DNA from 3 places in the Colwellia sp. 6_MG-2023 genome. Region 3 is predicted to be linked to each of the others. Evidence: predicted binding sites of a transcription regulator. Region 3 holds the regulator's gene; each other region holds the start of a gene.
What was found. Region 3 encodes sigma-54, which starts transcription at its own class of promoters, with help from an activator protein. Its sites were predicted from a motif close to GTTGGCACGNNNNTNGNNT; they were not measured.
Positions count from the first base shown of each region.

Region 1: flgA (flagellar basal body P-ring formation chaperone FlgA) is a predicted target of sigma-54. The motif match lies at 6,341-6,359, and genes of this name have one in related genera.
Region 2: Q4503_RS03615 (PAS domain-containing sensor histidine kinase) is a predicted target of sigma-54. The motif match lies at 4,116-4,134, and genes of this name have one in related genera.

Region 1 is NZ_JAUOPP010000032.1:12,853-23,067, forward strand. Features, by position in the region: gene flgG (flagellar basal-body rod protein FlgG) at 1-206, opposite strand, end outside; gene Q4503_RS16955 (flagellar basal body rod protein FlgF) at 252-1,025, opposite strand; gene flgE (flagellar hook protein FlgE) at 1,259-2,554, opposite strand; gene Q4503_RS16965 (flagellar hook assembly protein FlgD) at 2,654-3,340, opposite strand; gene flgC (flagellar basal body rod protein FlgC) at 3,351-3,770, opposite strand; gene flgB (flagellar basal body rod protein FlgB) at 3,773-4,168, opposite strand; gene Q4503_RS16980 (protein-glutamate O-methyltransferase CheR) at 4,485-5,315, opposite strand; gene Q4503_RS16985 (chemotaxis protein) at 5,355-6,284, opposite strand; gene flgA (flagellar basal body P-ring formation chaperone FlgA) at 6,540-7,232, shown strand; gene flgM (flagellar biosynthesis anti-sigma factor FlgM) at 7,372-7,677, shown strand; gene Q4503_RS17000 (flagella synthesis protein FlgN) at 7,738-8,169, shown strand; gene Q4503_RS17005 (LPP20 family lipoprotein) at 8,304-8,771, opposite strand; gene Q4503_RS17010 (FlgO family outer membrane protein) at 8,788-9,435, opposite strand; gene Q4503_RS17015 (flagella assembly protein FlgT) at 9,670-10,215, shown strand, end outside.
Region 2 is NZ_JAUOPP010000003.1:200,232-210,446, reverse strand. Features, by position in the region: gene fliD (flagellar filament capping protein FliD) at 1-829, shown strand, start outside; gene Q4503_RS03635 (hypothetical protein) at 947-1,333, opposite strand; gene fliS (flagellar export chaperone FliS) at 1,333-1,731, opposite strand; gene Q4503_RS03625 (hypothetical protein) at 1,842-2,174, opposite strand; gene Q4503_RS03620 (sigma-54 dependent transcriptional regulator) at 2,412-3,947, shown strand; gene Q4503_RS03615 (PAS domain-containing sensor histidine kinase) at 4,174-5,463, shown strand; gene Q4503_RS03610 (sigma-54 dependent transcriptional regulator) at 5,450-6,790, shown strand; gene fliE (flagellar hook-basal body complex protein FliE) at 7,027-7,389, shown strand; gene fliF (flagellar basal-body MS-ring/collar protein FliF) at 7,582-9,282, shown strand; gene fliG (flagellar motor switch protein FliG) at 9,275-10,215, shown strand, end outside.
Region 3 is NZ_JAUOPP010000002.1:24,893-35,107, reverse strand. Features, by position in the region: gene mlaE (lipid asymmetry maintenance ABC transporter permease subunit MlaE) at 1-598, opposite strand, end outside; gene mlaF (phospholipid ABC transporter ATP-binding protein MlaF) at 595-1,437, opposite strand; gene Q4503_RS01855 (calcium/sodium antiporter) at 1,662-2,648, shown strand; gene Q4503_RS01850 (KpsF/GutQ family sugar-phosphate isomerase) at 2,675-3,640, shown strand; gene kdsC (3-deoxy-manno-octulosonate-8-phosphatase KdsC) at 3,641-4,216, shown strand; gene lptC (LPS export ABC transporter periplasmic protein LptC) at 4,213-4,863, shown strand; gene lptA (lipopolysaccharide transport periplasmic protein LptA) at 4,853-5,407, shown strand; gene lptB (LPS export ABC transporter ATP-binding protein) at 5,388-6,152, shown strand; gene Q4503_RS01825 (RNA polymerase factor sigma-54) at 6,237-7,748, shown strand; gene hpf (ribosome hibernation promoting factor) at 7,793-8,080, shown strand; gene ptsN (PTS IIA-like nitrogen regulatory protein PtsN) at 8,098-8,550, shown strand; gene rapZ (RNase adapter RapZ) at 8,621-9,475, shown strand; gene Q4503_RS01805 (HPr family phosphocarrier protein) at 9,484-9,792, shown strand; gene mgtE (magnesium transporter) at 10,120-10,215, shown strand, end outside.

The DNA of each region.
Region 1 (10,215 bases), on a different contig from region 3:
CCTAGCATTAAACCTGAAGGTGCTTCACTATCATTAGCCGTTCGTCCACCTGGTTGGTTTATGTTTTGGTAAAGCAAATCTTCAAATACTGCTCTGCTCTTTTTAAAACCAACAGTGCTGGCATTCGCTAAGTTATTAGAAATAACTGCGATATCTTTGGTTTGAGCGTCTAAACCTGTTTTACTTATCCATAATGCTGGGTTCATACATCACCTCTAAAAATTTTATTGCTTTCATGCATTTCTTTAAGACTAGAATGCACGTAATAATGAAGAACTGCTTGAATCAATTTCTTCTGCTGTTTTCATTAATTTTAAGTGCATTTCAAATTGTCTTTGTAATGCGATCATGTCTGTCATTTCAGACAAAGGATTAACATTACTTGACTCAAGAGCACCGCCTTGGACTTGTACATTGACACTAGCCAGTTCTGCTTGACCATCTTTACGTCTAAATAGGCCATCAGCGCCTTTTTCTAATAAACGAACATCAGGGTCAACTAATTTAATGCGGCCAATTTCTTCCTGTACACTACTTGGCGCCCCTTCAGGCTGAACCATAATAGTTCCATCAGATGAGATTTGAATATTGCTAACCGGTAAAGGAACAATAATAGGACCATTGTCTCCTAATACAACTTCACCACTGGTCGTTTCTAAGGTGCCATTTTCTGTTAAACGTAAATGTCCTTGCCTACTATAAGCTTCACTTTGTCCAAAAGGATCAGCGGCACTATTCATTACTTGCGGCGTCTGTACAGCAAACCAACCGTCGCCTTTGATTGCGATATCAAGCGGGCGTCCAGTCGTTAATAAAGAGCCAGAGTCAAAATTTTGGCTTGCGCGTTCAGTCATGGCAAAAACACGTGTTGGTTGACCTTCACCAAACGCTTGCATGGTTCGCGCTTGTGCTAAATCAGCTTTAAAGCCTGTAGTTTTGGCATTTGCGAGGTTATTAGCGTTAATTGCTAGCGCCTGCATATTTTGTTTGGCACCGCTCATGGCGACATAAAGCATCTTATCCATAATGGTTTCCAGAAAATAAAAATTGTTACGTTAATAAATGCAAGGACAATGCCAAAGATGTATTAAGAAGTTTATGCTATGTTTTTCTGCACTTTGAAAAGAAATATATAGAGGAAATAGATAAGAGAATAAAAGAAAAAGCTGCTGCCCCCAATAACATAGTCATCGAGAGCTAGCAGCTTAAAGATAATTTTGTTCAATAATACAACAGTTAAAATAAAATCACTGCTTAACTATCTAATTTGTAAAATAGTATTATTTAAATCATTATCCACTTCTAACGAACGAGAGTTAGCTTGGAAGTTTCGTTGTGCTGAAATTAAATCAATCAACTCTGTGGTTAAATTGACATTTGACTGTTCTAAGGCTGATGAGTTAATTTCACCAAACGTACCCGAGCCCGCCTCACCCGCTATCGGGTCACCAGAAGTAATACTTTCTTTCCAAGATGTACCACCTATTTGAGTTAAGCCCTGTTCGTTAGCAAAACTCACTAATGCTATACGTGCTAAAGCCTCTGCCGTACCATTACTATAGGTAGCTTCTACTAAACCATCAGTACCTATCTCAATACCGGTTAATCGACCAACCGCTAAACCATCGTCTTCTAATCCATTAAGTGAAAATTCACCTGTCCATTGTGTTGGTTCTTCACCAGATACACCTAAATTAAAATCAATAATTATTTGTTGAAGAGGATCTGCGCCATTGTTTAATATAGCTCCACCTAATGCTGCCGTTTCAATCAAAGCAGGATCTTGACTTGTAAAACCACCACTAGAATTGAACACTAATTGTGCTCCATTAATACCAGCACCATTATTAACTGGCCCGCCTGGTATATCGACTAAGTCACCATCTACTGCTGTATACATATCCCAAGTATTATCCGCTGTTTTTGCGAAATAATACGTCACAATATGACTTTGACCTAGCGAATCAAAAATGTTGGATGCGGTTGACTCTGAAAATGTTGAACTATCATTTATATCAAAAGGAGCAGTAATAATCTCTGCGCTTGCAGGTAAGTTCATTTTGATGTCTACTTCACTGGTTGGGGTTGGCGCACCTGATGAAGTAGGTATTTGTAGTGGTGATGCAGTACTTAAGGCAACCGATGAAGACGAGCCGTCTGAGTTAACATCAAACGCTAACAAATATTCGCCAGCCGAGTTAACAACAAAGTTACTTTTATTTAATTTATATTCACCCGCTCGCGTATAAGATGTTTCTAAGCTACCAATATCAGGTACTGTTGCAAAGAAACCATTCCCCGTAATTGCTAAATCAAGCGAGTTAGTCGTAAAAGCGATACTACCTTGTGAGAATTGTTGAGCAACTTCAGATGTTAAGACACCATCACCCACTTTTGTTTTACTTGATGACAATAAAGATGTTGCATATACATCTACAAATTCAGCACGCGATTCTTTAAAGCCCGTGGTATTAACGTTAGCTATATTGTTAGACGTAACATCTAAATCTTTTTGTGCTGCGTTTAACCCACTTAATGCTATATTAAATGACATAATTTAATCCTCTTAAAAATTCATTGCTTTATTAGGCTACATTTCATTCTAATGCTAACCTGTAAAATTTATCTTTTTGTTGAGTTTTGCCCCAATCAATTAACCTTCTGCAACTTCAACTACATCTTCTAATTTCATCGCACTACCACCATTAAGATTAAGTACAATACCGTTTGAACCGGCAAGCGTAACACTATCTACCTTACGATAAGTCATTGCTTGCAATTCAGACGCTTGTCCATCAACAAGACCAACAACTCTAAAACGATAAGCCCCAGTAGTTGCGGCTTCCCCTTCAGACGTTTGGCCATCCCAAGTAAAGGCGGCACCACCTTCAGCCATATCGCCAACAGGTACCGTTTGAACAATTTCACCTGCAACGTTTTCAACGTAAATAGTGATATTACTTGCCGCCTCAGTAGTAACTATTTTCCCTTGAACTGAATCGCCTTCGCTCATGCCAAAAACATTATCTTCAACTAAAACACTTCGACCTACCAAAGATGAGGCTTGTAAGGCTTGACTTGAAGTCATCGAACTAGCAAAACCAGCAAAAGATTCATTCAACTGACTTACACCGTCTGTTGTAGAGAATGCGGTCATTTGAGAGATCATTTCATTGTTATCTGCAGGTTCGGTTGGATCTTGGTTTGCTAATTCTTGTGTTAACAACGCAAAAAAATCAGCCTGTGTGAGCATGCCATTGCCACCACTATCAGCAGTTTCATATTCTTCTTTTTGCCAATAAAGAGAGTCAAGGCCATTTGTACCACTAACAGTTTCCATTTCCTACTCCTTATGACTGACCAAGTTGCAGTGTTTTAGTTAACATGTTTTTTGCTGACTCTGCTAATTGCACATTAGTTTGATATGAACGAGACGCAGAAATCATATTGGTCATTTCTTCAATAACATTAACATTAGGTTTATAAATATAACCGTCTTTGTCTGACATAGGGTGTTCAGGTGCGTATTCAACATTTAGAGGTTTGTTACTTTCAACTATCCCTAATACTTGTACACCAACACTACTTTCTTGTCCCCCGGCAGCTTTTTGCATAGCAGCGGCAAAAACTGGATGCCTAGCACGATATGTTTCACTTACACTTGAACTAACACTGTCAGCATTAGCAATGTTACTTGCCGTGGTATTTAAACGCATTGACTGCGCACTCATACCACTACCTGTGATGTTAAATACGTTAAAAAGGCTCATTATTAAGCACCTCCTGAGATGACATTTTTCAGGGCTTTTATTTTTCCGTTAAGAAACTGAACCCCAGCTTGATACTCTAATGTGTTTTCTAGATACAAGTTTCGTTCCACTTGTACATCTACCGTGTTACCGTCTCCGGTATCGGGCTGATCTGGATTGCGAAAAGCAATGTTATTATTTATTTCAGTACGCACATCAAAGTGTTTAGCGTGAGTTTTACTCATGCCAATTTGTTGTTGACCAGCTTGTTGCATCGCTTTTTGAAAGTCCATGCCCTTTGCTTTATAACCAGGGGTATCAGCATTAGCAATATTGCTAGCGATCACTTCCGCTCGCTGAGATCGCAAAAGCATTCCCTTTGCGTGAAGTTCAAAACCTTTATCAAAGCTAATAGCCATAATAACTCACCATTAATTATATTTAACATTGAGTCATTCAATAATTATGCCAATAAAGATGATACAAATTAAAAAGAAAGTAAAATGCTGCCAACGACCTTACTAGTAGTAAATAAAAAAGTATTAAGCAATGAAAGTATGTTGCAGGGATAAATAAGAGGGGAGTATGTGGTTTGTAAAGTTAATATCCAGTGAAATAGCAGGTTGTAGATTAAGTAAATACTAAGTTGTGAAGTTTATCTAACTTCTAATTATTGTAAATTTCACAACTATAGTGGTTACAGCACATTAATAATAAAAGGAGATTATTCCCTTTTTATTTTTTTTGATAAATAATACCTGGGTTACAACGCAGCATCTCAAAATCAGCATTTAATCCAGAAAGTGATTCCGAAGCACCTAAAAACAAATACCCTCTTTCATTCAAAGTGCCATGAATTTGACTTATTATTTGAGTTTTGATTTCTGTTGAAAAATAAATCAGCACATTTCGACAGAAAACAACATCAAAACGTCCCATCAAACTATAGCTATTAAGTAAATTAAGCGGGCGAAAACTTACCATTTTTTTCACTTCATCTTTTACCTTCAGCATGCCATTATCACCATTTTCAAAAAACTGTCTTTTTCTTTCTTCAGACAAACCACGTGCTAACGCAAGTGAATCATAATGTCCATATTTGCAGTGTTCCAGCATAGTACTTGAAATATCAGTACCAATAATTTGTATACCTCTTGAGAAGCTGCCAGGATTACTTTTTTGATACTCTAAAATTGACATCGCAATAGAGTATGCTTCTTGCCCAGACGAACTCGCTGCTGACCAAATTTTGACAGGCGTTTTACGTTGAGCTAATTCGGGCAATATTTTACTTTTTAATAGCTTAAAAGGGTAATCATCACGAAACCATAGTGTTTCATTAGTCGTCATGGCATCGATCACTGCAGCTCGTAGTTGTCGCTCTACGGGTGACAACGTTCGAGTCACTAATTCTCCAAGCGAATTAACACCAAACTTGCTCATTAACGGAGCTAAGCGGCTTTTAACTAGATATTGCTTACTTTCACCTAGTACAATGCCACACTGTTGCTCTAAAAAAACTCTAAATTGATGATAACTTTTATCGTCAAGTTGTCTTACTGACACTAGTACTACTTCCTAATTTATTTGATATGGTGACTATTTTTATAATGGATGGTTTAGCCACTTTTTAACCGCTGTTGCTAGTTCATCTGGATGAAATTTAGCAATAAAATCATCAGCACCAACTTTTTGAACCATGGCATTGTTAAACACACCGCTCAGTGATGTATGCAAAATAATTGGCATTTTAGCCATACGTTCATTACCTTTCACTTCAGCGGTTAGCGTATAGCCATCCATTTCTGGCATTTCGATATCAGAAACCATTAAAGCTACTTTCTCAGTAATGCTATGCTCACACGTTTCAGCAATAGCAATGAGTTGATCTAATGCCTCTTGCCCATTTTTTGCTAACGCCATTTTAATACCTAATGGCTCTAATGCTCTTTTTACTTGATTACGTGCCACGGTTGAATCATCCGCTATCATCACTATTCGTTCACCGAGATCTTCGCCCACACTTTTATCAACAACACCATCACTTAAATCAGTTGAAACAGGGCTAATTTCATTCAATATTTTTTCTACATCTAAAATAGAAACCATTTGATTGTCAATTTCAGTAACAGCAGTTAAATAGCTAGACTTCCCTGTTCCTTCAGGAGGTGGCATCATGTCTTTCCAGCTTAACGTAACAATCCGCTCAACACCTGCCACTAGAAAGCCTTGAATACTACGATTATATTCAGCAATAATAATAAAAGAATCTTCAGTTTGCGTTATCGCTGGCCCACCAATAGCTTTACTCATATCAATAACTGAAATAGTTTGTCCACGAATATGAGCAACCCCTTTAATAAAAGAGTCTTGTTTAGGAATCATGGTTAATTTAGGACACTGTAATACTTCCCTTACTTTAAAAACGTTAATTCCAAAACGTTGGCGACCTACCAATTTAAAAAGTAGTAGTTCCAATCTATTTTGACCAACCAATTGTGTTCGCTGATTGACCGAGTCTAATATACCTGCCATAAAAACCTCATTTATAATCAAGAGCGCTATCATTAATCCTATATTGAATAGAACAAAAAGGCACAATTCTTGATTGTATTTACTGTATGTCAAAATAAGTGACAAAAAACTGATGCTTAGTATGTCACTATATTATAAGTAATGAATATAATTAATATACTCATAGTATAAACTTAATGTGCCAATAACTATGTTACCCTAGTTAAGAGCATAGTCGAGTATTTGAATTAACCTAAAAATATATGGCAAAAAATCATGCGTACAAGTATCGTTTATCTTTCTTTTATCTGCTTATTAATGCTTTTACCCTCCATCAGTTTAGCGACAACATGGGATAGAGCTTATATAGAGTCATTTGCAAAAAAATACCTAGAAGCCAATATACCTGCGCCAGCTGATGGACGAATATCCTTTAATGTTACCAATATAGATACAAGAATAATAATAAAACCTTGCCAAGTACCTATTAAAGCAAATATACCTGAAAATACCAATCGTAGGAATGTTAATGTTAATATAACTTGTGATGATGCAACTCCTTGGCAATTATACTTACCTGCTAAAATTGAAAGAACCTTTGCAGTTGTTGTTACAACGAGTACGATTGAGAAAGGTGAAGTGCTCACTAAAGAGAATATTGCAATAGATTACATTGCCACAAACAAAATACGTGGTGAAAGGATTACCGATATAAACTCAGTGTTGGGTAGTAAAGCAGAAAAAAGAATCGGCAATGAACGCACCATTACTAAATCAAACATATGTTTAGTTTGTAAAGGAGACGTTATTACTATTATTGCAAAAAACGATAACTTTTTAATTAAAACAAAAGGTACTGCACTAAGCTCAGGTAATTTACATGAACAGATTGAGGTTAAAAACTCACGTTCTGGTCGAATAATTAAGCCTCAAATTAGTGCTGTTAATCAGGTTACTATTAACCTATAATTTTTAAGATCTAATCTTTACAGTCGGAAATTATTTTACCCTAAAATTTTTAGTGTATTTTATTTAAGTTATCTTACTTTTTGCCGATATAAAGTTAATGAATAAACTTTAGAAGAACTTTTTACCGTAGGGTAATATTATGACTATAAATATCAATAACTTAAATAACCAAGCACAGATCAACCAAAATAAGCAGTCTCATGCTAAACAAGATGTGGCTCAAACTACAGCACATAGCCCACAAACTAAACATGTTGCTCGCGACTCTGTTTCCTTGACGCCACAAGCGCAACAGTTCAAAGAATTACAAAAAAAATCAGCTGATGCACCTGTGATTAATCAAGAGAAAATTGAAGAGCTGAAAAAAACAATTGCCTCTGGTGAGTATAAAATAGATCCGCAAAAGCTTGCTGCTAGCATGGCTAAGTTTGAATTTACGTTATAATTTGATATAACCGTGGGACTGGGTGATAATCACCCTTTGCTATAATAAAGGTGTACTTACATGTCAGCTTCCCCTCAATCAATAGAGTTAATTTCTCAACAATTTGCTCAATTACAAGAACTAGAGCAAATTATTAGTAGCGAAAAACTTATTTTACAGCAACATCAACCTGACGCATTACTAGAAATTAGTGAGCAAAAAAACTTATTGTTGGTTGCTATTCAAGATTTAGATAAAAAAATTAGTCTTAACCAAGCTTTTTCAATAGATAAAAAAGCCGGGGTTCTTGATGAAAAACTCACTGAAATTGAAGATCTATTACACCTTTGCCAACAAAAAAACAAAATAAATGGCCAAATAATAGCGCAATCTCAGCTAGCTGTTCAGCGTATGAAAACAACGTTATTAGAAAATAACAATAAATCATCAATGACTTATGATAGTAAAGGTAAGAAATCTGGTGGATTAAGCAGCATAGAGATGAAAGCTTAGATAAGTCATATACTTCAGTTATTCAAATTATTAGCTATTAGAATAACTGACTCAAAATAACCTCAAGTCAATATTTCATTAATACAAAACAAGCCTCTATAATGAAGCTTGGTTGAATCGAGTGTACCCTACGTTTAAAAGTATTCGACCTTCTTAATTTCTTTTCGCTGTAAATTTGCTTGATATATTTCATACACGTCTTTGAAATCAAGCTGTAATTCTGTTGTATAAGTATCCCCTACCGGATAACTTTTTACGACTTTAGCGCCTCTAATTAAGCCTTTTATAGATGAAACTAATTGTTGGTTTTCAATTAACATATCAGCCATAGTTGTTGAACTACTAATTTGTTGCCCATAAACTTGCTCTGCTAACTCTGAATAAGCGGCAATTTTCGACGCTTTAATGGCCATTAGCATCCGTTGAGTTTTGTTATCAGATTTTTGTAAACTTATTGGTGCGTAACCAATACCGTGAATAATAGGAAATACTTGTGGTTCAACTACTTGCCATTGTACATGCTTATCGTACATGCTTGTGCAAGAAGCAATAAACAGTAAACTTACAACAGCAGTTATTATTTTAAAGCGTGCATTTATCATTATTTCACCTCTTAAATTACTGTTGAATAGCAACAGCGCGCTGCTCTTTAATTAATTTATGATTACTGCGAATCATCATACCGTCTTTCATTATGACATGTTCACCATGATTTTTTTCTGCACCTACAACCCATTTAGGAATAAAAGATTGTGCTGTAGCAACAACAACATGAGATTGAATGCCAATCATACGTGCATTAACGATAATCCCGTCTTCTTGCTCCATCATAGTTCCTGTGACTACATAGTCAATAATCTGACGTTCAGGAAGCTCTTCCCAATCACGACTAAAAACATAGTCGCCTGCTTTTGTAACACGAATATGACCTGTAGCCTTGTAGTCAATAATGACCAAACCATGACTCTGTAATTCATGCACAAAGCTTTCTGCTATTTGATTTCCTAGCCAATTAGTTGACTCAAGATCCTCTAAATTCACAAACGAAGCAACAGCCACCGGCGTTTTCGCGTTAACAAAACTACTATTTGCTAACATTTGATACGCTAAACCTTTTACTAAATCATTAATGGCATGCTTAGGTAAGTTATAACTATCTATCTCACTTTTATCTGTTTGCTTTATCTTATAAAAGTTATCTTCTTTTACTGTATTGCTACAAGATAAAAGAGTCGGCAGCAGTAATGGTATCAGCCACTTTATCATAGTGAACCCCTTAATAATTCAACATTTATGCTATATTTCGCTAGCTTAAGCAATGAACTTTTTATCTATTCGATTATTTATTGCTATAAAACAATGCACATTTCAAGCCAATTAAACTTCAAGTACAAGGTTAGTTAAAATAAACAGGCACACATTGTGCATAAGCTCTATAGTTAAGTTCCTTGTAAATTGCACTATGCCTAAAACAGGCTTTTAATTTTCATGAGAGAGTATATGTATACTATATCTAAAAAAATCATTTTATCTATCAGCTTAATGTTAACTAGCGCTATTACTAATGCACAATGGTATGAGGCTCAAGGCTATGCATCAACAGCTAAAGACTCGGTTGAAGTAGCGCGAACTAAGGCAATGGAAAATGCGTTAAAAAAAGCATTACTTGTCGCTGGTGCTAGCGTTTCAAGCATTCAACAAGTGGTGAATGGTTTGCTCACTCAAGATCAAATAAGTATACGTGCTAGTGGCAGTGTGAATTCAATTGAATTAATAGAAGAGCTTCATAGTAACGATATGATTAGCGTTACTATACGTGCCGATATTTTTCCTCAAGAAAAAAAGTGTTTCTCGTTAGATTACAAAAAATCAATTTTGATCACCAAAAGCCACTTACTTCAAAGAGAACACGCAAACCTTGGCAAAATATATCAAATTGATTCCGCCATGATCAAACAGCTAAATAAAAAACTTAAAAATCAAAGTAGCTATAGCGGGGGTAAATTATTACTTAAAAGCTCAACAGAATTCTCGCGTTTAAATAAT
Region 2 (10,215 bases), on a different contig from region 3:
TAATGACATGTCAGGTATATCGCAGTTTAGCTCTGTTAATCAAACTGCGACCGCAAATATTGGACATATGTCAGAGGTTGATGCAGCCGCAGATGCATCAATTATAATTGATGGTACTATTGCTGTTACTAATAGTGAGAATACTTTTAAAGATGTTATTGATGGTGTGACTATTACTGCGAATAAAGTACATGATGTTGGTGATGATATTAGTAGAATAACAATTACCGAAGATAATGATAATGTAGCTGCAGGCATTAACACATTTGTTGAAAGTTTCAATGCTTTAGTTGCTTTAAGTGATCAATTAGGAAGTTCAAGTGAAAACGGCGGTGGTGCTTTATCAGGTGACTCTTTACTTCGTGGGGTTATGACTAAAATTCGTAGCCAATTCAATCAAGCATTTGATTCAGGTAATGACACTACATTAACGTTATCACAATTAGGTATTCGTACCGAACTTGATGGAACACTAAGTTTTGAGCAAGATACGCTTGATGACTTAATTGAAGAGTCTCCTGATAGAGTACAAACATTTTTTTTAGGAGCTGAAGGCGATAATGGATTTGTTAATAATATGGATGAGTTTCTTGGCTTTTATACTGACAGTGACGGTATAATACAACAACGAATGGATGGAAAAACAGCTCAATTAGATAAGTTAGACACTGAATATGAGGCTTTTCAGTTAAAAATGGAGTCATTAGAAGCAAGATTGTTATCGCAATATAATGCGATGGACCTTATTGTCGCACAGCTGAGCTCAACTGGATCATATTTACTAGCCCAATTAGAGAATATGCCTGGAGTCGTTAAATCTAGCAGCTAGCCTATAGTTAATAAAGCTATGAGTTAATCAGTACTATTATTCTGAGAAACACTACTAGACACTTTACTGTTAAAGTGTTTATTGGTGTTTTTTTCAGTGTGATTTAGTTGATTATAATTAATATTTATTATAAAGATCTCTTACTTTACTGCTTTTTTTTAGTTTTGTTACTTGTGTTGCTAATGCTTGCTTATTCTTTTGTGATAACGAGGTTAATTTTTGATCTAAGGTGATCATCTCATTAATCATTGTTAGTTCGACGCTAAGTTGCTTTTGTGTGTAGTTTTCAAATAACTGGCTAATAAGTGCTTGACGTTTAGCGAGCAAATTAAGTAATTGTTCGCTGTTTAGTTGATATTGAACTTCATTAATTGATAGATTATCAGTTAATATATTTTCATCATTTGACGTAATTGTATTCTTTACTTGAATTTCAAGCTGCAACAGTGCTTGTCGCGATATTTCTACAATGTTTTCAAGGCGAGTTTTTAGTTTATTTGGCATTAAAAACTGACCTTGCCTTGTTCTTCTGGAGGTATTGAGTCCCAACCTGATTTTATTGGAATAATAATAAGTGCTATTTCATTTAATAATTCAATATCGTTATTTGTGCTCGCTTCAAATAATTTTTCAGAGCTAAATGTATATAAAGCAGATAAATTTTCTGAAATATCACCACCTTGACTATGGTCAAGAGACCCCTCTAAAACACCTAGAATAGCAATAGCATTTGATATTTGAGCACCTTTTTTGGCATAGTCTTTTTGAGCGATAGCACCTTTAGCAGTTGCAATATTGTCCAATAATTTTTGAAACAACATAGCAACTAATTGATAGGGTGTTGCTTCTCCTGCATTACTTACCGTTGTTTGCTGGTATTTTTTTAGTGAAACATGGGCCATTACTTACTCCAAAGATAATAACACTGACTAGGTGTTAAATAATAAATGTACATTTTGTAAGTCAACCGATATATTTTTACATGTTGCATACATTTTATACATATTCTACATTAGTTACTTTCTATAGCGTTGTTATTTACAACAACTGAAAGTCCCTCGTGTTGTGCTTTTTTAAATGCTTCTATTAATATAGCATGGTTTATACCTTCAATATTTTCAATAAGGCCATTATCGGTAATTTCAATGTTATCCCAGCCTCTATCGACAAGATATTTTTCTATATCGGCTAATTGAGAATTTAAATCATCTTTCTTTACAAATATATTAAAGCCATATCGACTGCCTTGAACATGCTCATTATTTGTTAACATATACTCAGCACTACCATTTAAAATTAGCATTTTACTTTCCATTAAGTTAATAGGTTTATCATCATTATTCATATATTGTGCCAGTATTTTTTGACAGTTAATGATAAGCCTAAAAATTTTTAATAAGTAGCAGTTAAGTTAATACTTATTATCGGCTGAATGTATATTTTCTAAATACATTTATTTATTTAATCGATTAACTAAGTGACAAAATAATGACTTCTAGTGTCAATTTTTTGTTGCCTATTTAATACTAGTTGATAGAATCATGAATAGTATAATTCTAATCGGTATAATTAACAGTTGCTTATGAACTCAATACATCATACTCAAGGTCACAAAAAAATCCTTATTATTGATAATGATGTGGGTAGATCTCATCAAATGGCAACAGTATTGTCCTTTATTGGTGAGCATTTTATACAATGTCCTCCAAATACCATAGAAGAGTGTCTTAAAGAAAGTGAGTATATATTAACGATAATTCTTTCTGGGGATGTGTCATCTGAAACCATAAAGTTAGTTGAAAATAACCCTAAGATACCTTTTCTGTTACACGATGTTGTCGATGCTAATATTTTAGATGGTTATTTTAATGTTATTGCGAGCTTAACTATGCCGTTAAACTACGCCCAATTAACTGAACTTATCCATCATTGTCATCAATACCACAATAAATTACCCCGAACAGGGCCTAAGCTTAATTCGAGTGCTTTATTTCGCTCCTTGGTGGGTACAAGTAAGTTAATGAATGATGTTCGCTTTTTAATTGAACAAGTGGCAAGAAATCCTGCAAGCGTGTTGGTACTTGGTGAATCAGGAACAGGGAAAGAGGTGGTTGCACGTAATATTCATGATTTGTCTGAACGTGCAAATGGCGCTTTTGTCCCTGTTAATTGTGGCGCTATTCCTGCTGAATTATTAGAAAGTGAGTTGTTTGGGCATGAAAAAGGAGCTTTTACTGGCGCAATTTCAACACGAAAAGGTCGTTTTGAATTGGCTGAAGGCGGTACTTTATTTTTAGATGAAATCGGCGATATGCCACAACCAATGCAAGTGAAGTTATTGCGTGTTTTACAAGAGCGTACTTTTGAACGTGTTGGTGGTAGTAAAAGTTTAAGAGCAGATGTGCGTATTATTGCAGCAACCCATCAAAATTTAGAAGATATGATTAAAACTGGTGACTTTCGCGAAGATTTATTTTATCGCTTAAATGTTTTTCCTATTGAAACACCAGCATTACGAGAACGAAAAGAAGATATTCCTCTATTATTAAAAGAGTTACTTGCTCGCTTTGAACAAGAGCAAAAAAGAACAGTTCGTTTTACTGATAAAGCTATTGAGTCATTAATGGAACATTCTTGGGGAGGGAATGTTCGTGAATTGTCTAACCTAATTGAACGTATGCTAATTATGTATGGTGATCAAATTGTCGACGTAGCTGAATTACCGCAAAAATATCAACATATTGATGCCGAAGTATATACACCTGAGTATCCAGAAGAATTACGAGAAAGAGAGGCTATTAATGAGTTATTTGCTGGCTTCGATTACGAGGATGATAACGATGACGATATCACCGATAAAGATGGTATTGATGGCCTTAATCAAAGTGAAAGTCAGACGTTAGTAGCCGAAAATCATAACGCTATTTCAAATGAGAGTGTCTTGCCAAACGAAGGAGTCAATCTGAAAGAATACCTCGCTGAGTTAGAAGTATCACTCATTTCTCAGTCCTTAGTTAAACATCAATATGTTGTAGCACGTGCCGCAGAAACCTTAGGCATGCGCAGAACAACGCTTGTTGAGAAAATGCGTAAATATAATTTACATAAACCGGGCTAACTATACTGCTAATGCAAACTGTTATAGATGAAATTTGGCCCCTTCATGTGTTTTTAAATAACAGTTTAAACTCGGAATAACCTTACGAGTCAAGCTAATGCCAATCATTTGACAGTGTGATTTTAGTAAAAATAACACTTTAAAGTTTTGATAAATAAGAATAAAAACTGTGGCACGTATAATGCTTTAGTCAACGTGATATAAATTTATTTTGGACGTTGATTTTATGGCACTTGCACAGCATTTTATTGCTAATAATGGTTTTAACTCTGTAAAAATCCCACTGCTAACGAATGCATTGGCAGACTCAACTTTATTAGAAAAAGAGGCTTTTCCTGGTGAATTAGCGTCATTACGAGCGCAATTGTCTCAAAATAAGTCTACTCCAAATGAAGTTCGCCCACAAAAAAAAACACACCCTGGCCTAAACTTTCTGCAACAAAAAAATCGACATTCAAATTACACTGAAATGGCTGATCAGTTGATTGAAATGATGCCGACCGGTTTGGTTATGCTAGACGGTAATGGTGTGGTTGTAAAAATTAATAAAGTGGCTAGAGCTTTACTTGATGAACCTATTTTAGGACAACCTTGGTTTAGTGTGATTGCTCGTTCGTTTAAACCTCGTGCCGATGATTGGCATGAAGTATCTCTTAAAGATGGTCGTCGTGTTAAATTAGAGATAGCGAGTTTAGGTGAACAACCAGGACAGTTAATCATGATAACTGATTTAACTGAGACCCGCTTATTACAAGATAAAGTCGGTCAAATGCAACGACTGTCATCATTGGGGCGAATGGTCTCAACTTTAGCTCATCAAATTAGAACACCACTTTCTGCAGCTATGTTATATAGCGCTAATTTATTGAATAAAAGTATTTCTGATGAGTCTCGTGTTAGTTTCCAAGAGAAGTTAAGTTCACGGTTGCATGATTTAGAGCAGCAAGTTAATGACATGCTGTTATTTTCTAAAAGTGGTAATGAGCAAGTTGTTAAATCGTTGTCAGTTAATGAGCTGATTAATGATGCAACCCAATCAATGGATGCATTAATTATTAAAGCGAACGCGAAACTTAATATTCACTTACCTGATAATGATCATTTTATTTTAGCGAATAAAAATGCGTTAACTGGTGCCATTCAGAATCTTATTCATAATTCATTACAAGCAACAGATGCAAACAAAGTTAAACAACCTGTGATTAACATTCAAATTTATAGTCAGCATAATACTGTTTATATTAGTGTTAAAGATAATGGCGCAGGTATTAATACTAAACATATCGATAAAATATTTGAACCATTTTATACCTCTAGCCATAAGGGAACAGGGCTTGGGTTAGCGGTAGTGAAATCAGTTATGGAAGCACATCAAGGTAAAGTTAATTATTTAAGTAAGCCGGGAGAAGGCGCACATTTTTGTCTTAAATTACCGTTACTAAATAAGGCTAGTGAAACACAATATGAATCAGTACAAAACATAAACCAACAGGAGAAGTCTCATGAGTCATCATAAAATATTGGTTGTTGAAGATGATGCTGGTTTACGAGAAGCATTGATTGATACTATCACATTAGCTAATTATCAATGCATTGAAGCCGATTCAGCCGAAAGTGCGTTGCTTTTATTGAAAAACTATAGTGTTGATATTGTCATTAGTGATGTGCAAATGGGTGGTATGTCAGGACTTTCTTTATTAAAAAATATTAAAAAAAATCATCCTAATTTACCGGTATTATTGATGACAGCCTACGGCACTATTGATGATGCTGTTGAAGCAATGAAACATGGTGCTTGTAATTATATTGCTAAACCTTTCTCGCCAGAAGTATTGTTAAATATGGTAAGCCAGTATATACCATTGTCAGAGATTGATAAAAATACGCCGATTGTTGCGGATAAAAGCAGTGTTGAGTTATTAAGTTTAGCACGTAAAGTTGCCACAACGGAGGCATCGGTTATGGTGCTTGGTCCTAGTGGCTCAGGTAAAGAAGTGTTAGCGCAGTATGTGCATAATAATTCACCTAGATCTCAACAACCTTTTATTGCAATTAACTGTGCTGCAATTCCTGAAAATATGCTAGAAGCCACTTTATTTGGCTATGAAAAAGGCGCTTTTACCGGAGCAATTCAAGCGTGCCCTGGAAAATTTGAACAGGCACAAGGAGGGACAATCTTACTTGATGAAATCACCGAGATGGATTTAGGCTTACAAGCTAAAATTTTACGTGTATTGCAAGAGCGTGAAGTAGAGCGTTTAGGTGGTAGGAAAACAATAAAATTGGATGTGCGTGTTATAGCAACGAGTAATCGTAATCTTAAGGAATCTGTCAAACAGGGTGATTTTAGAGAAGATCTATATTATCGTTTAAATGTTTTCCCGTTAACTTGGCTGCCTTTAGCACAACGTCCAGATGATATTATACCGTTGGCTCAGCATATGGTGGCGAGTTACTGTCAAAAAACAGGCGAACAAGTTGCTGAATTTACAGCGGCAGCCCGAAGTAAATTAAATGCCTATAGTTGGCCGGGTAATGTACGTGAACTGGATAACGTTATTCAAAGAGCTTTAATTTTACAAAGCAATCAAGTGATTGATGCAAATAACTTAATGATTGAAAACTTTGAAACATCAAGTGTTAATGAAGTTGATAATATTATTGCACCTGAAGATAAATTAGGTAGCGAATTAAAGCTGCAAGAAAATCAAATTATTCTTGATACCTTGCAAGCTTGTCACGGTAGTAGAAAAGAAGTTGCTGAACGTTTAGGTATTAGCCCGCGAACCCTGCGTTATAAAATTGCCAAAATGCGCGATTCAGGTATTAAAATTCCTGCATAAATTATGTTTTCTATTTTCAATGTCAGCTGTTCATTTAGGCAGCTGACGTTATTTTGTCTTAAACACCCCTCATTCTTAATTATTCTATATTTTTAACCTATTGTTTTAATTTGGTTTATAATTATCTTGTCTGTGTATTCTATATTTGCAATCTATTGGCACTATGCTTGCAGAATTACTAGTTATATATAATTTTTATTGCGTTATAGCAAAAAATTGACACAAGTGAGACTACTATGGACATCAGTACTAATTCTTTATTCGCACAAATGCAAAGTATGTCATTACAAGCGTCTGGTAATAGGATTCCAGCCGTTGGTGGTGATATGGAAGGTATGCCAGGTGTTAATTCAGCAGGGAAAATTAACTCATCAAGTAATGATTTTGGTAATTTACTCACTGATGCATTAAAAACAGTTCATGAATTACAGCAAGATACCGGTGCTAAAAAAATGGCTTTTGAAATGGGAGATCGCAGTGTTTCGCTAGGTGATGTCATGATTGCATCGTCAAAATCTGGTATTGCTTTAGATGCTACAGTTCAAGTACGTAATAAATTTGTTGAAGCATATAAAGAAATTATGAGCATGCCAGTGTAATTTAAGCGGATCAAATAACCAATAGCGGCGTTGCTTTCAATCGCAATAGGCCAGCTATTACTCATTCAAGCGCCTTGCTCTTGATGATTTACTCTCACTTAAATGTGAGTATGAAAAATAAATAGCAGTAGTAAGCGGAGAAGTAAAGTGGCAGATACAAATTCAATGGTAGCAACAGATAATAATAGTTCCATGATTGCCAATGATTATGGTGATGATAACGCTATTGAAGAAAAAAAATCAGGCTTTGCCGCTGCTTTAGGTAATGCTGATACCTTACGTCAAATCACCTTAGTTGTCGCGCTATCAATCTGTTTAGCTATTTCTGTTTTTGTCATTATCCTCGCGAACGAACCTGAATACCGCTTTTTAGCGAAGCAACCTACAGAGCAACTTATTAAAACAATGGATTTTCTTGATGCCAATAAAGTTGATTATCGTCAAGAAAATAACACTCTCTCAGTACCAACCGATGAATATCAAACCATAAAGTTATTATTAGCCCGCGAAGGTTTATCAGCTGAAGCGACAGAAGGCGAAGATATGGTAATGCAAGATATGGGCTTTGGTGTTAGTCAACGTTTAGAACAAGAACGTTTAAAGTATGGTAGAGAACAACGCATCGCTAATACTATTGAAGAATTACAAAGTGTTTCACGCGCGAAAGTATTACTTGCTATTCCAAAAGAGAATATTTTTGCTCGCCGCGAGAAAAATCCTTCAGCGACAATAGTACTGACTTTACAGCGAGGACGTTTACTTTCGGCTGAAGAAGTTGATGCTGTTGTTGATATTGTTGCCTCATCAGTTCAAGGAATGAGTCCTAATCGTGTAACGGTAACAGATCAAAATGGTCGTTTATTAAATTCAGGCAGCCAAAATTCAGTGTCTGCTCGTTCGCGTAATGAATTAGATATTGAACAAAAGCGCGAACAAGAATATATGGATAAAATTTCTAATATACTCATTCCTATCGTTGGCCTAGGTAATTACACTGCGCAAGTGGATGTAACCATGGATTTTACCAATGTAGAAGAAACCGCTCGTCGTTATAACTCTGATTTACCTGCGCTGCGCAGCGAAATGAAAGTTGAAGATAGCACTATTGGTGGTTTATTAGGTGGTATTCCTGGTGCTTTAACTAACCAACCACCACTTGAATCAAGTATTCCAGAAGATGCAGAAGGTCAACAGGTGAAGTCAACACCAACCAGAAAGCATAGTGAATCAACTAAAAATTATGAACTTGATGAGGCGATCAGTCACACCAAACAGCAAACAGGGGTTGTTCGCAGAGTGAGTGTGTCAGTAGCACTTGATTATGTTGATGGCATCGCACCTGCAGTTGACCCTGAAGCTGAAGAAACAGCCGTTGCAGCGGTTGCTAAAATACCAAGAAGTGTTGCTGAAATAGCTTCTATTCGACGTTTATTACAAGGAAGTATTGGTTTTGATTTACAAAGAGGGGATGTTTTAGAAGTTATTACTATTCCTTTTAATCGTATTGATCTTGGTGAAGCTGATGTGTTGCCAATGTGGGAACAGTTATGGTTTTTGAAATTATCAAAACTTCTGATGGCGGCTGTAGTAATTATAGTGCTAATTATGGCTGTTGTTCGTCCGATGTTGAAACGTTTAATTTACCCAGATAGTTCACCAGATGATTATGGTGATAAATCCCTTGATAGTCATATAGATCTTGGTGATGAAACCATGGATATGCTAACGTCAGACTTCGATGCAGGTAATGTTGGTTTTGCTCCTGATGGTAGCTTACAATTACCAGACCTTCATCGTGATGAAGATATATTAAAAGCGGTTCGAGCATTAGTTGCTAATGAACCTGAATTGTCGTCTCAAGTAGTTAAAAGTTGGTTGACCGAAGATGAGTGATGAATTAAACACAGGCGGAGAGCTTACCGCAACAAAACCAAGTTTTGATATTAGTAAATTAGAAGGCAGTGAGAAGGCTGCGATTCTATTGTTAAGCCTATCTGAAGAGGATGCTGCACAAATATTGAAGCATCTAGAGCCTAAGCAAGTACAACAAGTCGGTACTGTTATGGCGGCAATGGAAGACTTCACACAAGAGAAGATTACCGCAGTACATAAACAGTTTATTCATGATATTCAAAACTTTTCTACTATTGGTTTTCAAAGTGAAGATTTTGTTCGTAAAGCCTTAACGGCCGCTTTAGGTGAAGATAAAGCTGGCAATCTCATTGATCAAATTATTATGGGCGGGGCGTCAAAAGGTTTAGACTCTTTAAAATGGATGGACTCTAAGCAAGTGGCAAATATTATAAGAAATGAACATCCCCAAATTCAAACGATTGTACTGTCTTATTTAGCACCAGAGCAATCTGCTGAAATTATGAGCCAGTTTACAGATAAAGTGCGTTTAGACTTGATGATGCGTATTGCTAACTTAGAAGAAGTACAACCTGCCGCACTTCAAGAATTAAATGAGATTATGGAAAAACAATTTGCTGGCCAAGCAGGTGCTCAAGCAGCCAAAATGGGTGGTTTGAAAGCTGCAGCAGATATCATGAATTATCTTGATACTAACGTTGAAGGTACACTGATGGACTCGATGCGAGAAAACGACGAAGAAATGAGTCAACAAATTCAAGATTTAATGTTCATTTTTGAAAACTTAGCGGATGTTGATGATAGAGGCATGCAGGCAATTTTACGAGAAGTTGAACAAGACGCGCTAATGAAAGCTATTAAAGGTGCAGATGAAGCTCTCAGAGAAAAATTCCTTAGTAATATGTCGAAGCGTGCTGCTGAAATGCTAGTAGATGATCTTGACGCAATGGGGCC
Region 3 (10,215 bases):
TTAAAATATCTTTATTAAAATCTACCTGCGCCTGCATAACAGACCAAAAAGTACCAGAATCAACTCCTAACCAGTCAACACCAACTAAATGGGCTCCTAATATCCCCACCATAGAGAATATAGCGGCTAATAGCGGTAAGCTAATAAATCCAGCCCAAAACCGTGGAGCAATTACACGGCGTAAAGGGTCTACTGCCATCATTTCTAAACTTGATAATTGTTCAGTCGCTTTCATCAAGCCTATTTCAGCTGTCAGTGCTGAACCAGCACGGCCAGCAAACAATAACGCAGCAACGACAGGACCTAATTCACGCAACAAGGATAAGGCAACCATAGGTCCAAGACTTGCTTCTGCACCATAACTCACCAAGATGGTATAGCCTTGTAACGCTAGCACCATACCGATAAAGCCACCAGAAACAACCGTAATAACTAATGACATCACACCAATACTGTACAATTGGTTTATTAACAGTGGCGTTCCTTTGCGAATGTTAGGAATATGAAGTAATGCCGAGAGTAAAACAATAACTGCCCGCCCTAACCCACTAATTAACGCTAAAGTATTTCTACCTAATAGCTGTAATTGATTCATCAACGCTTCCCTCTTTCGCTTAACGCGTTTGAACCTTTAATTAATTCATTTTGATAATTAGGCGCTTCAAAGTGAAAAGGCACTGGGCCATCAGCCTCGCCATGCACAAACTGTTTAACCAATGAAGAGTTATGATTTCTAATTTGATCAGGAGTTCCTTGACCAATAATTTTTTGTTCCGCAATAATGTAAATGTAGTCAGCAATACTCATTACTTCTGGTACATCATGAGACACAACAACAGATGTTAAACCTAAAGCATCGCTTAACGAACGAATTAAACGAACAATTACCCCCATAGATATCGGATCTTGTCCCGCAAAAGGTTCATCGTATAAAATTAATTCAGGATCAAGTGCTATTGCACGTGCTAAAGCAACACGTCGAGCCATACCACCAGAGAGTTCATTAGGATGTAAATCTCGTGCACCGCGTAATCCTACGGCTTCAAGTTTCATCAATACTATTTTTTCAATTATAGCTTCAGGTAACTGACTATGTTCACGAATAGGAAAAGCAATATTGTCATAAACATTCATATCTGTAAAAAGCGCGCCACTTTGAAAAAGCATGCTCATACGTTTACGCGTTTCATATAGATTTTTTCGAGAAAGCTGCGGAATATCATTACCTGCAAATAAGATTTTTCCAGATTCAGGTTTAATCTGCCCGCCAATTAAACGTAATAAAGTAGTTTTGCCAATACCACTTGGCCCCATAATGGCGGTAACTTTACCTGTAGGTATAGACAAACTAATATCATTATAAATAACCCGCTCACCTCGTTTAAAGGTTAGATTATGTATATCAACTAAATTCTCATGCTTATCGTTTTCGATCATATTATTAATTATGCCTTATTGATTAAAAACGATTTTACCTGACCACCTCAAATTCTTCACTAAAAATTCACAATTTAGTGAATAATAAGCATCATTAAGTGTTAGAAAATGTAAAAAGGGATGTTTTTAGCTTTTTATATCGCTTATTTTCTTTTAATCGAATTAATTCCTTTTTTTTTCTGTTACAAACAGCGACAATTTGCACCTCAAAACTGGAGTCATAAATGTTAGAACACGTTGGAATATTATTAATTGCCCTTACTGTACTCGTGTGGAGTGCGGATAAATTTGTTTTAGGTGCATCATCATTAGCAAGAAATATAGGCGTTTCACCAATGATCATTGGTTTAACGATAGTTGCCATGGGCTCATCAGCTCCCGAAATGATGGTAGCTGCGGCAGCATCTTTGCAAGGAAGCCCTGATACAGCTATTGGTAACGCGGTTGGTTCAAATATTACCAATATAGCACTAGTGTTAGGTCTTAGCGTCTTAATAAAACCCCTAATGGTATCCTCTTCAACCATTAAACAAGAATTGCCACTTTTATTGCTATTTTCTTTAGTAGCTTACTGGATGATTTCTGATAATTTCTTTAGTTTGACTGAAGGTATTATTTTAATGGTGAGTTTTTTCGGTTTTATATCAATTTTATTAATCAAGGCCATGCGACAACGAAAAGCCAACAAAATTGATGACCCTTTAATTATTGAAGCTGAACAAGATATACCAGAAGCAACAAGTACATCCAAATCTATTTTTTGGTTAATCGCTGGTATTGTTTTATTAGTATTAAGCGCTCACTTCCTTGTTGATTCTTCAATATTTATTGCAAAAGCCTATGGTATTAGTGATCTTGTTATTGGTTTAACTATTATTGCTATTGGCACAAGCTTGCCTGAATTAGCAGCAAGTATTGCGAGCATCTTAAAGAAAGAAGATGACTTAGCGATGGGGAATATTGTCGGCTCTAACCTCTTTAACATACTAGCAGTATTGCCTTTTGCAGGTATTATCGCACCAGGCCCAATAAATCCTGAAGCATCGATTCGCGACATTCCTATTATGCTCGCAATCACAGGGTTACTATTTTTACTGTGTTTTAGCCGTAAAGCGGGCTGCTTTAGACTTACCCGCATAAAAGGTGCATTATTATTAATGTGTTTTTGTGGTTATCAAGCATTACTTTATAGCCAAACAACCATTAACTAGCACAAAATATTAGTTTAAGCTGAGCCATGAAAAACTTTAAAAAACTTGCTAAAAATGTAATTAACATTGAACAACAAGCAATTAAAGAGTTATTACAATATATTGACCATAACTTTGAATACGCCTGTCAATTAATGTTTAACTGCCAAGGCCGTGTTATTGTTATTGGTATGGGGAAGTCGGGACATATTGGCGGTAAAATAGCAGCCACATTAGCAAGTACGGGCACCCCTGCTTTTTTTGTTCACCCAAGTGAAGCCAGTCATGGTGATCTGGGTATGATCACCAAAGACGATGTTGTACTAACAATTTCTAATTCAGGTGAAACAGGCGAAGTTCTCGCGATTACGCCTGTGATAAAACGCATTGGGGCAACACTCATCGCTATGACGGGCAATATCAACTCTACATTAGCCAAATTAGCTGATACACATATTTGTATCAAGGTTTCGGCTGAAGCTTGCCCATTAGGATTAGCTCCAACGTCCAGTACTACTGCAACATTAGTAATGGGCGATGCTATTGCCGTTGCTCTACTTAATGCTCGTGGGTTTACCGCAGATGACTTTGCTTTATCTCACCCTGGTGGTAGTTTAGGTAAACGTTTATTACTTCGCTTGAGTGATATTATGCATCAAGGCGATCGTATTCCTATTATTTCAGAAGATGCATTGATAAAAGACGCATTAGTGGAAATGTCACTTAAAGGCTTAGGCATGACCGCCGTTGTTAATAAACATAAGCAACTTGTTGGTTTATTTACTGATGGTGATTTACGGAGAATTCTTGATTTACAAATTGATATTCATCGGGACAATATAACAACCGTTATGACTAAATTCCCAACCTTAGCACAAGCAGACATGTTAGCAGCGCAAGCGCTAAATATAATGGAAGATAAAAAAATCAATGGTTTGATTATCGTTGATGAAAAACAAATACCTATTGGTGCAATGAATATGCATGACTTACTAAGATCAGGAGTTCTTTAAATGGAAAATATCACTAATACTATTCAAAATTCTAATACACTTTATGGTGATGTATCACTAAACGTATTAGAACGAGCCAAAAAAATTAAATTACTTGTTTGTGATGTTGATGGTGTTTTTTCAGATGGTCGTATTTATTTAGGTAATGATGGCGAAGAACTTAAAGCATTCCATACTAAAGATGGCTTTGGAATAAAAGCACTTGGTAATAGTGGTGTAGAGGTTGCAATAATCACTGGTAGACGTTCAGCTATTGTAGCTAACCGGATGTCAGCTTTAAATGTTAAACACATTATACAAGGGCAAGAAGATAAATTGCCTGCACTGATGACTTTAATTCAAAAACTTAATTTAACCCCTGATGAAGTAGCTTACATAGGAGACGATATTCCAGACTTAGCATGTATTTTACACGTTGGTTTAGGTATTGCTGTGTCTGATGCACATCCAGCTGTATCAGCAAAAGCTAATTATACAAGCTTTATTAATGGTGGTTTCGGCGCAGTACGAGAAGTTTGCGACTTGATAATGCAATGTCAAGACACTATTGATAATGCTACAGGCGCGAGTGTATGACACGGATAAATTTTTTAGCCTTTTTAATCTTGCTATTAGCCGCTACGGTTTATGGAATAATCGAATGGCGACAGTCAAAAATAATACCAGGTGAAGTCATCGACAGTGAACTCACACCTGACTTTATAGCGGAAGCACTTAAAACTGATATTTACACCGATTCAGGCGTACTTTCACATGCTATTATTGCTAAGAGAATGGAGCATTATGCCAAACTTGAACTAACACACTTCGAGCTACCTAAGTACACATTGTATCCCCAAGCATCATCGAAAGATAATATTGACGGCTCCGATTTAGCAAATGAAAATAGCTCGAGCAACAAACTAACAAAAAATGCACCATGGAAGCTTAGCGCTAAAGAAGCAACGCTATATAAAAATAATAGGGTTATTTTAAATCATCGAGTACACTTAAGTGCAACTGATAAAAATAGTTTAATACAAGAAATTCATTGCAAATATTTAGAGCTTGATTTAAATACTAATATCATTAGCTCAGATCAAACGGTAATGGTGCAAGGAAAAGACTTCACTATGTATGGCTCAGGTTTAATAATTGACTTAAACACTAAACAGATGACATTAACCGAACATGTACGTACTATTTACAAAAAAAATAATGGTTACCCTCTAAATGACAATTAAAAAAATTAGCAAAGGTTTCTTATTAAGCTCATTACTGCTCTCGTTAGCACTTCCAGTATGCGCGGCTAAGAAAGATCTCACACAAGAAATCACGATAAAATCGAAACGTCAATCAGCTGATTTAAAAAATAAAATAGCGAGTTATTTAGATGACGTTAGTATAAACCAAGGCTCTATTTCGATTAGTGCTGATATTGTTCAAGTTTACAGTAAAGTTGATGATAAAACTCAACAAAAACAAGACACTTACCTTGCCAAAGGTGAACCTGCTGTTTTCAAACAACAATTAGAAGATGGTAGTTTAATCAGCTTGCAAGCTAATGAGATAACCTATCAACCAGATCAAAATATCATTACCATCTCAGGTAATGCGCAAGTACAACAAGCAGGTAGTAAAGTGACAGGAGAAATAATCACTTACAATACGCTAAATGAGAAATTGGAAGCTATCAGTAGTGATAATGATTCAGTAACCACTGTTTTGCAGCCAGCTCAAATAAAAGCTCAACAAGATAAGAAAAGTAATGACAGTAACAAGCAATAATAATAACGGCGAAGCTAATAATTCGACTTTGATAGCTAAAAACCTATCAAAAGCTTACAAAAGCAAAAAAGTTGTTAAAAACGTTAGTTTAGCGGTAAGCTCAGGACAAATTGTTGGCTTACTGGGGCCTAATGGAGCAGGAAAAACGACTTCTTTTTACATGATTGTTGGCTTAGTACCCAATGATAATGGCCAAATAATGCTGAATGACGAAGATGTAACACTATCGCCTATGCATGAACGCGCACGTCGAGGTATTGGGTATTTACCTCAAGAAGCGTCTATTTTTAGAAAACTAACCGTTACTGAAAATATTATGGCAATATTACAAATTCGAAAAGGCCTTAATGAAAATGAAAGGCAAACAAAATTAGAGCACCTCTTAGAAGAATTTAATATCAGCCATATTAAAGATAATTTAGGTATGAGTTTATCAGGAGGGGAAAGAAGACGCGTAGAAATAGCCCGCGCTTTAGCAGCAGATCCTGAATTTATATTACTTGATGAACCTTTTGCAGGTGTTGACCCTATTTCTGTCGGCGACATAAAAAAAATAATTATTCATCTTAAAAACCGTGGTCTTGGTATCTTAATAACTGACCACAATGTTCGTGAAACACTTGATGTATGTGAGCATGCTTACATTGTTAGTCACGGTGAAATAATAGCAGAAGGAGATTCTAATCAAATTCTTGCTAATCAAAAGGTAAGAGATGTATACCTAGGCGAGCAATTCACGCTATAGTTAACATATATAATAAATTCGTAGACTATACTTGCTCTAAGTTAGTAACTATAAACAATAATAACAGGAATTAAGACAACGTAGATGCGCCCAACTCTGCAACTCCGGATAGGACAACAACTAACCATGACGCCACAACTGCAACAAGCTATAAAGCTTTTGCAGTTATCGACGTTAGAGCTTCAACAAGAAATTCAAGAAGTACTTGAAAGTAATCCTCTGCTTGAAATTAATGATCAAGAAACCTCAGATAATAATTCAGAGGATAGTAGAGATAAACTTGAAGAAGCTTTTTCAGCCACCATCACAGAACGATCTACCAGTGATGGAAGTGAAGATTCATCAGCCTCTATTGATGAGATAAGTACAACAGAAGCAATGGAGAAAAATGACATACCAGAAGAGTTGAACATTGATACAACTTGGGAAGAAAGTTACAGTGCTGGTACGTCAAATACAGGGGCAATTAGTAGCCCAAGTGAAGATTACACCTATCAAGGTGAAACGATCGATTCAATACAAGATCACCTTTTATGGCAAATGGAATTAACGCCATTTTCAGAAACTGATCGCACGGTTGCTATCGCTATTATAGAGGCTGTTGATGAAGCAGGTTATCTTACGGTATCGAGTGAAGAAATATTAGAAAGTGTTGGTATAGAAGGACTGGAACTTGATGAAGTCGAAGCGGTATTAAAACGTATTAATGTCTTTGATCCTGTTGGTGTTGCAGCCCGTTCTATCGCTGATTGTTTAATTATTCAATTAAATCAGTTTGATCCTGAAACCCCTTACTTAAAAGAAAGTAAATTAATTATCGGCGAGCATATCGACTTACTCGGTAATCGTGACTATCGACAATTAATGCGTAAAACTCGCCTCAAAGAAGAACAGTTACGTGAAGTAATGCGTTTGATACAGAGCTTAAATCCTCGTCCTGGTGATGCAGTAGTGAAAAGCGATGATCAATATGTTATTCCTGATGTTTCCGTAGAAAAGAAAAATGGTCGTTGGGTTGTCGAATTAAACCCTGATACTGCTCCTAAGCTATCAGTAAATCAACAATATGCTGCCATGACAAAAACAACAAAATCTTCTAGTAATGACGGACAGTTTATTCGAACAAACTTACAAGAAGCTAAATGGTTTATTAAAAGTTTAGAGTCACGTAATGATACTTTACTTAAAGTATCTAACTGCATTGTACAACGTCAACAAGGCTTTTTAGAACATGGCGCTGAAGCGATGCGACCTATGGTATTAAATGATATTGCTGAAGCCGTGGATATGCATGAGTCAACTATATCTCGCGTAACTACGCAAAAATATATGCACACGCCTAGAGGTATTTTTGAATTAAAATACTTTTTTTCAAGTCATGTTAGTACCGAAAATGGAGGTGAATGTTCATCAACTGCCATACGTTCATTAATTAAAAAACTCATTTTAGCAGAAACACCCGCTAAACCGCTCAGTGATAGCAAAATGGCAGACTTACTAGCACAACAAGGAATTAATGTTGCTAGACGTACTATAGCTAAGTATCGTGAATCCTTATCTATACCACCGTCCAACCAACGTAAGAGTTTATTATAGCCTGTGACTTTATTTTCTGAATTAACTAGAGAAGGAACATACTTATGCAAATTAACCTTACCGGTCACCATGTAGAAATAACGTCATCATTACGCGATTGTGTTGAAACAAAATTAGCTAAATTAGAGCGACATTTTGATCATATCAATAATGTTCATGTAGTCTTGACTGTTGAAAAGTTAGAACAGATAGCTGAAGCAACTATACATTTAAAAGGCAGTGAAATTCATGCTTCAGCAGTAAGTGCTGATATGTATACCTCGATAGATACTTTGGTGGATAAACTAGATCGCCAAGTACTCAAATACAAAGGCAAAATAACACAACATTAGTTTTATCCATTATAATTATGACACTACAAAATATATTAACACTGAACTGCACACGTTGTGCAGTTCCAGTTCAAAGCAAAAAGCGTTTACTTGAACTAATTTGCCAACTTGCCGCCAATGAACTAATTGACTCTAACCCAACAGATCTATTAGATAGCTTAATGAATAGAGAGAAAATGGGGAGTACTGGTATCGGCAACGGTATCGCTATCCCTCACGGCAGACTAAACAATACAGACAAAGCTATTGCCGTGTTTTTAACTACTGAAAACGCAATTGACTTCGACGCAATTGATAATAGACCTGTTGATATATTTATTTGCCTATTTGTACCTGAAGACAATACGCAAGCGCATTTAGAAACGTTGCAAAGTATTGCCAAACTATTTAGTGATCGCAAAACAGCTAAAAAAGTTCGTAAATGCACCAGCCAACAAGAGATGTTTGATCTTATTCAACAAACCGCTTAATCAATAAGTTGAAATATATTTCTACACAATAAAACCTAATGCATAGCTAATTCATGCGGAACTTAAAAATATGAAACTTATCATTGTTAGTGGCCGCTCTGGCTCAGGGAAATCAGTTGCATTAAGAGTATTAGAAGATTTAGGATATTATTGTGTTGATAATATTCCTGTTAATTTACTACCTGCATTAACCCATACCGTGATTAATGATTATGACAATGTTGCAGTAAGCCTAGATGTTCGTAACTTACCTAACAATCCTAAGGATATTGTAGAGATCATTGAATATTTACCTGATGCAGTTGATGTAACTACATTATTTTTAGATGCAGATGACAATGACCTTATTCGTCGTTTTAGTGAAACAAGGCGCTTACATCCTCTAATTAAAGAGAATATTGCGCTAGACCAAGCGATATCACTCGAAAAGAAACTATTAGCACCTATTTCTACCAATGCCGACTTATATATCAATACCAGCCAGCTAACTCCGCACCAATTAGCTGACTTGGTACGAGAAAGAATTCTTGGAAAGAAAACCGGTAAAATGGTTTTAGTCTTCGAGTCTTTTGGCTTTAAACACGGTATTCCTGCTGATGCTGATTATGTATTCGATGCACGCTTTCTTCCTAATCCTCATTGGGAAACTGAACTCAAACCTTTTACAGGTTTAGAGCAACCAGTAAAAGACTTCCTTTCTAGTCAGCCAATTGTGACAAAGTTTATTTGGCAAATTAATAGTTTTATGATGACTTGGTTACCCCATCTAGAACGCAATAACCGTAGTTATGTTACTATTGCAATTGGTTGTACGGGTGGGAAACACCGCTCTGTTTATATTGCTGATTTATTAGCAAAGAACTTTAGTAAAGAACAACAACATGTTCAAACTCATCATCGAGACATTAAGAAAATTAAAGAGTAAAACTCATTATGTCTATTCAAAAGCATAACAAGAACCATGATGATATCATCGTCAGTAAAGAATTAACTATAATTAACAAACTTGGCTTACATGCCCGAGCTGCAAGTAAATTAGCCTTACTTTGTCAGAAATTCTCCGCCCAAATAACCCTATCATTAGAAGAAAAAGAAGCTGACGCCAATAGCATAATGGCCATAATGCTCTTAGCTGGTGGACAAGGAAAAAATGTAACAGTCACCGCTCAAGGAACCGATGCACCCGCTGCATTAGAAGCTATAAGCCAGCTGATTGAAGCTAAGTTTGATGAAGATGAATAAATAGCCCAAGATCGGCTTAATAAATATTCCTCAAACAGCTATTTACGTGCGATAGACTAGCTATTGACGCTCGATTTTCCCTACTGCTTGCAGGTCAAAAGTAGAAAACTATCAAGCATGAGTATAGTAAAAGTAAGATTCTTAATATTTTCAATTAATTAAAAATATCTTAAACCAAGTTCAAGTTAAATAAGTAAAAAAGCTGAAAGAAACGCTAAGTTACGATAAACTTAACCATAATAAAAAATATTAAGTCTATTACACACCCACTCTCAAGTGTTTAATAGCGTTGGTATTTATCATTCCCTACGCTCAAGTAAGATATCTATGCCGGATCTAATAGAACAAGAATATATTCAAGAAAGACTACACCAAATTAATGAAGCACTTGATGGTGGTATGTTTGTCTATGTACGCAAATTA